Regions from separate parts of the Chryseobacterium sp. CBSDS_008 genome, predicted to be linked through region 3. Evidence: riboswitches for the same ligand, from Rfam matches in the RefSeq annotation. Region 3 holds a riboswitch; each other region holds the start of a gene.

Region 1 (2,203 bases), 1.8 Mb from region 3:
TTTCATTTTCATGAAAAGAAAACCATGCAGGGAGATATTAAAATCAATGGAATAGGGGATCTGAACCTGATGGGAATTTACCAGCTGATGAGCTCCAAGGATAATTTCCATCACCTTAGCGGAGGTTTGGGTGTGAAAATTCCGCTTGGAAAATTTGATGAAAAAGGAGTCTCCGGTGTTAATCCGAGTTTTCAGCTGGGAACCGGAAGCTGGGATTATCAGGCTGCTTTGAATTATAAATTTCAGAAAAATAAAGTGGCCGTATTGGTCAATACAGATTATACCATCAAAACAGAGAATAAAAAAAATTACCGCTTTGGAAATCAATGGAACTATGCCGCAACAGGTTTTTATCAGGTTGCAGGAAATGATAAGTCCATTTTTTCTGTAAAAACCGGAGTGCAGGGAGAGGTTTATGCTCAGAACAAACAGTTTGATGAAGGTTTACCCAATACTGCAGGAAGTGCTTTGTACGGAAAACTGGGATTTGAAGCTTCTTATAAAAAGCTGAGTCTGGGAAGTGAAGTAATGCTTCCCATGTACACTCATCTGGCTGGGGGAGATATTGAAGCAAAATCAAGGTTCAGTATTTTCCTGAATATTGGAATTTAAAGTGAAACCCCTGATAAAATCACGTTAAAGCTCCTTCGGGAGCTTTAATTATTTATGAATCATGATTTTACTTGGGTATTAGGAATAATTATTTATCTTTGCCGGAATTTGGTGAGCCGTAAAAAGCTCTTAAAAGGGAATCCGGTGAAAATCCGGAACAGACCCGCTGCTGTAAGCTCCGCACCAAAGTTTTTGAAGAATATATCCACTGTTTTTTTATGGGAAGGATTTCAAAAATGGAGTAAGTCAGAAGACCTGCCAGAAAATAATCGTTTGACGCTTTCGTGGAATAAAGCTTAGGACATCAATGATTCTGTGCAGTGACAGCTGTGCTTTGTCGTTGTATTCTTATATCCATTAGCGTCATCATTATCCTAAATGAGCTAATGGCGGCAAAACTAACTACTTCTACAATTCATAAAGCTGTTTTCACAATATTGGTGATCACATCTCAACTTTTATATTCTCAAAAAAAGAAGAATGACACGCTGAAGGAAGAATCCATCAAGGTGATCAGCCTTTACAAGAAAAGTTTTAAAGAGATCCTTCCGGCACAAACCCTGCAGGGAGAGCAGCTGGAAAGACTGAACAGCCAGTCTGTAGCAGATGCACTGCGGTATTTTTCAGGTGTTCAGATCAAAGACTATGGAGGATTGGGTGGTTTGAAAACCATTAATATCCGAAGCATGGGAAGTCAGCATGTAGGCGTTTTCTATGATGGAATTCAATTAGGAAATGCCCAAAACGGACTGGTGGATCTGGGAAGATATTCTTTGGATGATCTGGAAGAAATATCATTGTATAACGGTCAGAAAAGTGAAATCTTCCAGCCGGCAAAAGACTTCGGATCTTCGGGATCTATTTATTTACAGCCTAAAACGCCTGTATTTAAAGGAACAAGAAAAACTAATCTGGTTATCAGAGCGAAGAGTGCTTCCATTGATCTTTTCAATCCGTCATTCCGATTGGAGCAGAAGATTTCAGACAGGGTTTCTGCCAGCTTCAGTGGAGAGTTTATGCAGAGTGACGGAATTTACAGATTTCGGTATGCCAAAAAATATCCAGACGGACAGCAGGCTTATGATACCATTGCAAAAAGACAGGATTCAGATATTCGGGCAAAACGTTTTGAAACTTCTTTAAACGGAACTTTAAATAACGGAAGCTGGAATATCCGTGGCTACGGTTATATTTCAAACCGCGGAATGCCGGCTCCTATTGTCAACGGGCGTTTCGGAGGAAGAGGAGCGAGACTTTCCGATGAAAATTATTTTGTGCAGGCCAACCTGAGAAAAAAGCTGTTTCCCAAATTGGAAACACAGCTGAAAGCAAAATTTGCTTACGATTATACCCATTTTATGGATACGGTTCGTTCGCAGTCTATTATTTATACAGATAACACCTATATCCAGCGAGAGCTCTATCTTTCCTCATCCAATATCTATTCTATCACACCCAATTGGGATGTCAGTCTGAGCGGGGATTTTCAGTACAATAACCTGGATGCCAATCTGGATAACTTTTCTTATCCAACACGCTATACTACACTGGTAGCATTGGCAACAACCTATCAGTGGAACAGGTTCAAAAT
Region 2 (2,203 bases), 1.6 Mb from region 3:
ACAGAAAGTGCACCGGACAATTCCTCCTGGGAAGGCCTGCTGGGAAGTGCAAAAACACCTACTTTTCCTTACAGTAATCTAGCCAAAGACTATCAGGCTAAAAAAGATAATATCCGTTATACACCTTTCGGAAACACATTGACTTTGAAGCTGGCAGAAGCTTCTGTAGAAGGTGAAAAACTGGGTGGAGATAATATTACAGACTTTTTAGCCATTAACCTTGCATCTACCGATTATGCAGGACATAAATTCGGACCGAATTCTATTGAAGTAGAAGATGTTTATATCAGATTAGATCAGGATTTAGCGGAGTTTTTCAAATACCTTGATTCAAAAGTAGGAAAAGGAGAGTATACCGTTTTCCTTTCTGCTGACCATGGTGGAGCACATTCTGTAGGATTCCTTAAAGACCATAAGATCCCTACAGGTTTCTTCGGGGAAGATGCAGAAAAGAATCTGAATCAGAAGTTAAAAGAAAAATTCGGAGCTGATAAGTTGATCAACGCCATTGATAACTACCAGATTTATTTCGACAGAAAAGTATTGGCAGATAGCAAGCTTGAACTGGATGATGTAAGAAACTTTGCGGTAAAAGAAATTGAAAAAGATCCTACCGTTTTATATGCTGTTTCTGTAGATAAAGTGCAGGAAGCCAGTATTCCGGAACCGATTAAACAAAGAATTATCAACGGGATCAACAGACAGAGAAGTGGAGATATTCAGCTGATTTCTCATGACTCTATGCTTCCGCCGTATTCTAAAACGGGAACTACACACAGCGTATGGAATTCTTATGATTCACATATTCCATTGATCTTTATGGGATGGGGAGTGAAGCAGGGAGAAAGCAATAAAGAATATCACATGACAGATATTGCTCCTACGGTATCTTCTTTACTGAAAATTCAGTTCCCAAGTGGAAATATAGGTAACCCGATTACAGAAGTTATAGGTAAATAATGATCCTACTATTTTATGATAAACAGCTGCTTTCATCGAAAGCAGTTTTTTTGTGAATTATTGTCAGGAATTTTAATCTGCTGCGCTTTAATCTCACTTTTTGGCAAATACATATAAAAAACTATCTTTGCAAAAATTTTGGTTTCCAGTATTTTGGAATGAAAAGGGAATCGGGTGTAACTCCCGGACTGTCCCCGCAACTGTAAATCGCAATATAAGTTTCTGCAAAAAACCACTGTTTAAAAACGGGAAGGGGCAGAATGCGAAAGTCAGGAGACCTGCCAGGATTATAATTAAAAAACATATTGCTTTCGGAGGAAAAGTAAAAAAGTATGGATATAAAAAGATCTTTAGTACTGCTTTTTTCATCTTATGGCTGTTTTCTTTTTGGACAAGAGAAAGCCATTGACACTATTTACGTCTTTGACAACCAGATGAACAGGGTGAAACTTTTTCATCCTGTACAAACTATTTCGGCGGAAGATGCCGAGAAAAATTCCAGCAACTTTTCAGAACTCCTGAGATTTCAGTCCCAGGTTTTTATTAAAGAAAATGGGCGGGGTGCTGTTTCTTCACCTTCTTTCAGAGGAACTACCGCTCAGCAGACAGCATTTGTCTGGAATGGGATTAACATTAATTCTAATTTTCTGGGGCAGGGAGATATCAATAATATCGCTTTATTCGGGTATGATCAGATTGGTATAAAAGCCGGCGGAGGAAGTGTGGTGTATGGAAGTGGTGCCATAGGAGGAAGTATTCACCTGAATAATACCCTTGATTTTAATAAAGGGTTGCATGGGTCATTATTTTCGGAAATCGCTTCCTTTAATACCTATAATAATTTTATAAAAGGCTCTTACAGTAATGATAAGTTCAGTTTTAAAGCTTCCGGAAATTATTCTGTAAGTGAAAATGATTATAAGGTAAATGATCTGAACTACATCAGCAGAAACGGAAATTATTACAATACGACGTTCAATGTTGGGGCATCCTATAAAATTACAAACGATCATAAAATTTCGTGGCAGAGCCAGTTTTTTGATTCTTCACAGCATTATCCCGTGTATGAGGAAACGGGAACCAAAACGAAATATAAAACCCAAAGTGTAAGAAGCCTTCTTTCCTGGGATTGGAACAAAACAAAGTTCAGCAACTCCTTTAAAGCTGCCTATACAGAAGAAAATTTTCAGTATTTCGGTTCGTTAAATATGCCTAAATCAAGTGGCGGAACAGGGAAAAATTA
Region 3 (2,203 bases):
GTGCAGTACATTCACCGGAAGTGAAACTGCAAGCGATGTATTATCTTTTAATCCGTCAAAATAAGTGGCCACGATAAATTTCAGTTTCGGGAAACGTTTTTTTATTTCAGCGTATACGGAAACATAGGTTTCTTTTGCCTTCTCTGTTAAATCCAATGCCAGGAAAGGTTCATCAAACTGAATCCATTCAGCACCCTGCTCCTGAAGCCTGGTTAAAATTTCCGTATATACAGGAAGAAGATTTGCGACAAGATCCATCTTATCGAATCCTTCTTCTTTTTCTTTCCCTAATAGCAGATAAGAAACCAGCCCGATAATAACCGGTTTCGCATTAATTCCAGCCTGTTTTGCTCCTGCAAATTCATTGAAAATTTTACCTGAGCTTAGCTTAAACTGTTGGTTTTTATAAAACTCCGGTACGATATAGTGATAATTGGTATCGAACCATTTGGTCATTTCCATCGCTGTGATATCCAATCCGTCTTTCTGATATCCTCTTGCCATGGCAAAGTAAAGATCCAGCTCAGCATTGTTCTTTTTAAGCGCTACTTCATGATAACGTGCAGGGATTGCCCCTACCACAAGGCTCATATCCAGTACCTGGTCATAATATGAAAAATCATTACACGGAATAAGGTCTATTCCGGCTTCTTTCTGGATATTCCAGTTCTGATTACAGATATTTCTGCCTGTATTCAGAAGTTCTTCCGGAAGGATTTTGCCTGACCAATACTGCTCGCAGGCTTTTTTGAGTTCTCTTTTGCTGCCAATACGCGGATAGCCAAGAATGTGAGTTTGCATTTTTTAAACTTTTTAATTAAACTTAATATTAAAGCCCTTTAAAATGCTTCGTCATGTTTTAACGGAAGAAATTTCAGGAAAGTAATGACATAACGGGAAATGCAGTTTCCTTTTAAAGAAAATACATGAATCCGATATATCATCTGTATGACCCAAAGCTTCAGGCCGCGAAAGCATTGTCAATTCAGTAAAGGCAGGTCTCCTGACTTGTAACAGTTTCTGCCATCCTTCCCGCTTTTGGCAGTGGATCTGCAAGGACAAAAACCTTTGGTGTGTTACTTACAGTTGCGCGACAGTTCGTGATTTGCACACGATTCCCTATTAATCTACCTTAAGTAAAACCTTTCCTGTTTGATGAAGTATTTATAAAGAACTGTACTTTTACTTTTAACAGTTGTCCTGAGTAAAAGTTTTTAATTTTGGGTAAAGGTAAGAATACAGAATAAAGTCACAATTGATAAGAAATATTTAAGCAAATTAAACTTTTAAAAACCATAATAAAAGCATATAATTCTATAACTTTGACTGTTTTTATAATTTAAAAGAAAAATATTCTGTGGAACAACTCGATGATAAGGATGTACAGCTGCTCAGGCTGCTCCAGAAAAATGCCAAACTGACTGTTAAAGAGCTTGCGAAGGAAGTACACCTTTCCACTTCGCCTGTTTTTGAAAGGGTGAAAAGACTGGAACAGGAAGGCTTTGTGAAAAGATATGCTGCGGTTCTTGATGCCGAAAAGCTCAACCGTGGATTTACGGTTTTCTGCCAGATTAAACTGAAAATTCACGACCGGTCTGTAGGTTATGATTTTGTAAAAGAAATTTTAGAAATTGAAGAAGTTGCGGAATGCTACAATATTTCCGGAGATTTTGATTTCCTTCTGAAGGTTCAGGTACGGGATATGAAACATTACCAGGATTTTGTATTCAATAAGTTAGGATCTGTAGATTCTATCGGGAGTACTCACAGTACTTTTGTGATGGCTGAAGTGAAAAATAACCATGGATTAACGATATAGATTTATCTTAAAGTTTCCTGCCCTATGCCCTATAAACAAAAATCCGCCAAACATGACAGATTTTATGTTATTTTGAATATTCCAGCCGTTAATTGGCAGCCGGATCAATAAGTTCTGTGGTTAAGCTTAGTGATTTCAACAGGTTTTTACTGTCAAAAAACAAAGTTGCATAATGTTTTCCTCTCTTAAAAACCAGCTTTGATCCTCCTGGGAACTCACTGCCTGAAGATAGTTTCTGTGTTTTTGCATTGTATTTACTGAATTTGGTTTTGCTATCCTGTAATGTACTTTTATTCATGATAAGACCGAAAGGCAATCCTTCTATGATTACAGGTTTATTGTCTGAAGCAGTAAAAAACATTTCATTGACAAGATTATCCTTTC
Region 4 (2,203 bases), 1.5 Mb from region 3:
AAGTTCTCAGTTATTTCCTTTGAATATTGATCCGAAATAGGATTTACATATCCATGATCAATTTCTGAAAATACGGTGTGATTATCAAGAATCCTTCTTGCAATATTATCTTTTAAGTTTCCAAGAATAAGGTCTTTTCCGATATCAGGGAAGTCAACGGTTAATGAACTGTTGATCTCTCTGTGGCAATTTTGTCCGCCTACTAAAGGAGAAATGGCAATAACATAGGATTTGGTATTTTTATTTTTAGGTTGTCCAGCAATTTTATCAAGGAAGGCATAGGTGTCATTGATGTAATAATACTCTTTGTAATTGGCAATTAAAGTATTATAAAACTGTTGATGATTTTTGTAAAAAGCTCTGTAATTCGATTTCTTGACAAAATCGTTGATTAGTTCCAGATTTTCATCCACTTCTTGAGGGCCAAATGAATTAAATGGGAAATCTCTTTTAAGTACACCTTTTTCATCAAAAGAGAATGCATAGAAATCAGTCCGGAAACCTAAGAACTTTTTCCACTCCTTTCTTGAATAATTTACTTTTTTTAATAGCGGATGATCTTTTACAGGCTCAAAATAAGACATGATTTCATCATAATACGGAGGAATCTTTTGAACATCATAAGGATCTGTTTTACCATAGTCTGTAAGCGCTAAAATGATATTTCCCAATTCGTAACTTTCAGAAAGCTCAATTGTAACATCTTTTTGTGCTGTTAATGATACGGAAAGGATAAGTGTAATGATTAAGATAATCTTTTTCATGTAATGTAATATGAATTTTCTATTAGTTTTTAAGAGAAACACAGATGATATTCTGAGCGGCTAAAATTAAAGAAAAACCCAATGAATTACAATCATTAAATATATTTAAAATATAAAAGTTTCGGGCGGCCTTTGGCCGCCCGAAACTCTATTTATAGTATCTGGATTGGTTTCTTGAATTCATCGATGGCTACAAAAGTAAAATCACCTACAATGGCTTTTTCTCTTTCATAGGAATACATCTGCTCGGTGTAGATCTCAACGTTCACTTTCATGCTGGTTTTTCCCACGTAGGAAACTTTCCCGATCAGCTCAACAATAGTTCCGGCAGGAATAGGTTTCTTGAAATCGATCTTGTCACTGCTTACCGTTACCACTCTTTTTCTCGCAAAACGGGTTGCGGTGATAAAAGCTACTTCGTCCATCAGCTGCATGGCCGTACCGCCAAAAAGGGTATCGTAATGATTGGTTGTGTTGGGGAAAACCGCTTTAAAGATTCTGGTTTCGGATGCTTCAATTCTTTCTTCTGTAGTCATATATCATTATTAATTAAAGCGAAGTGAAATGATATTAGAAAAAACAGAATAATAACAGGAATCAAGAGAATTCCTGAAACAATCCATCAGATCAATACAACTTCAAATCGCGAAAGTTACATGTGTAAGAAAAAGGCAGGTCTCCTGACTTGTAACATCATTTATCTCCTTCCCATGCCCCGCACAGTGGATCTTTGATAAAAGACTTCAGTTACTTACAGTTGCGCGACAGTCCGTGATTTTCACACGGTTCCCTTTTAATCTGCAGTGATGCAGAACCCATTTCTGTGATGAATAAGCGTAAAAACTTTTTCGGAAGCAAAAATAATGAATTTATTCCGGATTATGGAAAATAATCTGGCTGATTACTCTTCCTTTCTTGATCGTCCAGAGTGTAGTGTATCTGTTTTCTCCTGAACCATTGATCATATAAAGGAAAATATTATCGCTGTCAAGGGAAGTGACTCCAATGTTATCAAAATCCATGGTAGGCTGGAACATATTTTTGATGGCTTCTCTTACAAAAACAGAACCTCTTCCCGGTTGCTGTACTCTGATGGATTTGATTTCCGTCATACCCTCAGGAAGATCATTTCCGATTCCCCAGGGTTTTACTTTATCAATGGTGAGTAGTTTTCCTTCTGCATCTTTTTCCTTTTTACGGTAACCCGCATTGGAAGGGTAGATGTCAATCACTACTTTGCTTCTTTGAGCAGTAGGAATTTTAGGATCAGAATTATCGGTAAAAATAAGTGATCTTCCGTTTTTAGACCTGGAAGGGGTATAGGCGGGAAGCTGATCAATATAAGCAATACGCTCTTTATTTACCATTCCTTCCTTATCAAGAGTTTCATAACGCACAAAGGGTTTGTCGTCATCCTGTTTTTCCGGATATTTGATCCA

The links. A riboswitch is a leader RNA that binds a small molecule or an ion and turns the genes downstream of it on or off. The one in region 3 is predicted to bind cobalamin.
Region 1: it holds a riboswitch for cobalamin, as region 3 does, so the genes downstream of both, ACP3T3_RS16590 (TonB-dependent receptor) here and metE (5-methyltetrahydropteroyltriglutamate--homocysteine S-methyltransferase) in region 3, are expected to answer to the same signal.
Region 2: it holds a riboswitch for cobalamin, as region 3 does, so the genes downstream of both, ACP3T3_RS09320 (TonB-dependent receptor plug domain-containing protein) here and metE (5-methyltetrahydropteroyltriglutamate--homocysteine S-methyltransferase) in region 3, are expected to answer to the same signal.
Region 4: it holds a riboswitch for cobalamin, as region 3 does, so the genes downstream of both, ACP3T3_RS08635 (acyl-CoA thioesterase) here and metE (5-methyltetrahydropteroyltriglutamate--homocysteine S-methyltransferase) in region 3, are expected to answer to the same signal.

Annotation. Positions count from the first base shown of each region.
Region 1 covers NZ_CP188202.1:3,676,099-3,678,301, forward strand. Annotated here, with positions in the region: gene ACP3T3_RS16585 (transporter) at 1-612, shown strand, start outside; cobalamin riboswitch at 705-889, shown strand; gene ACP3T3_RS16590 (TonB-dependent receptor) at 999-2,203, shown strand, end outside.
Region 2 covers NZ_CP188202.1:2,085,888-2,088,090, reverse strand. Annotated here, with positions in the region: gene pafA (alkaline phosphatase PafA) at 1-960, shown strand, start outside; cobalamin riboswitch at 1,083-1,260, shown strand; gene ACP3T3_RS09320 (TonB-dependent receptor plug domain-containing protein) at 1,293-2,203, shown strand, end outside.
Region 3 covers NZ_CP188202.1:460,924-463,126, reverse strand. Annotated here, with positions in the region: gene metE (5-methyltetrahydropteroyltriglutamate--homocysteine S-methyltransferase) at 1-801, opposite strand, end outside; cobalamin riboswitch at 977-1,162, opposite strand; gene ACP3T3_RS01985 (Lrp/AsnC family transcriptional regulator) at 1,358-1,819, shown strand; gene ACP3T3_RS01980 (hypothetical protein) at 1,908-2,203, opposite strand, start outside.
Region 4 covers NZ_CP188202.1:1,931,933-1,934,135, reverse strand. Annotated here, with positions in the region: gene ACP3T3_RS08640 (DUF4932 domain-containing protein) at 1-764, opposite strand, end outside; gene ACP3T3_RS08635 (acyl-CoA thioesterase) at 917-1,300, opposite strand; cobalamin riboswitch at 1,418-1,598, opposite strand; gene ACP3T3_RS08630 (hypothetical protein) at 1,634-2,203, opposite strand, start outside.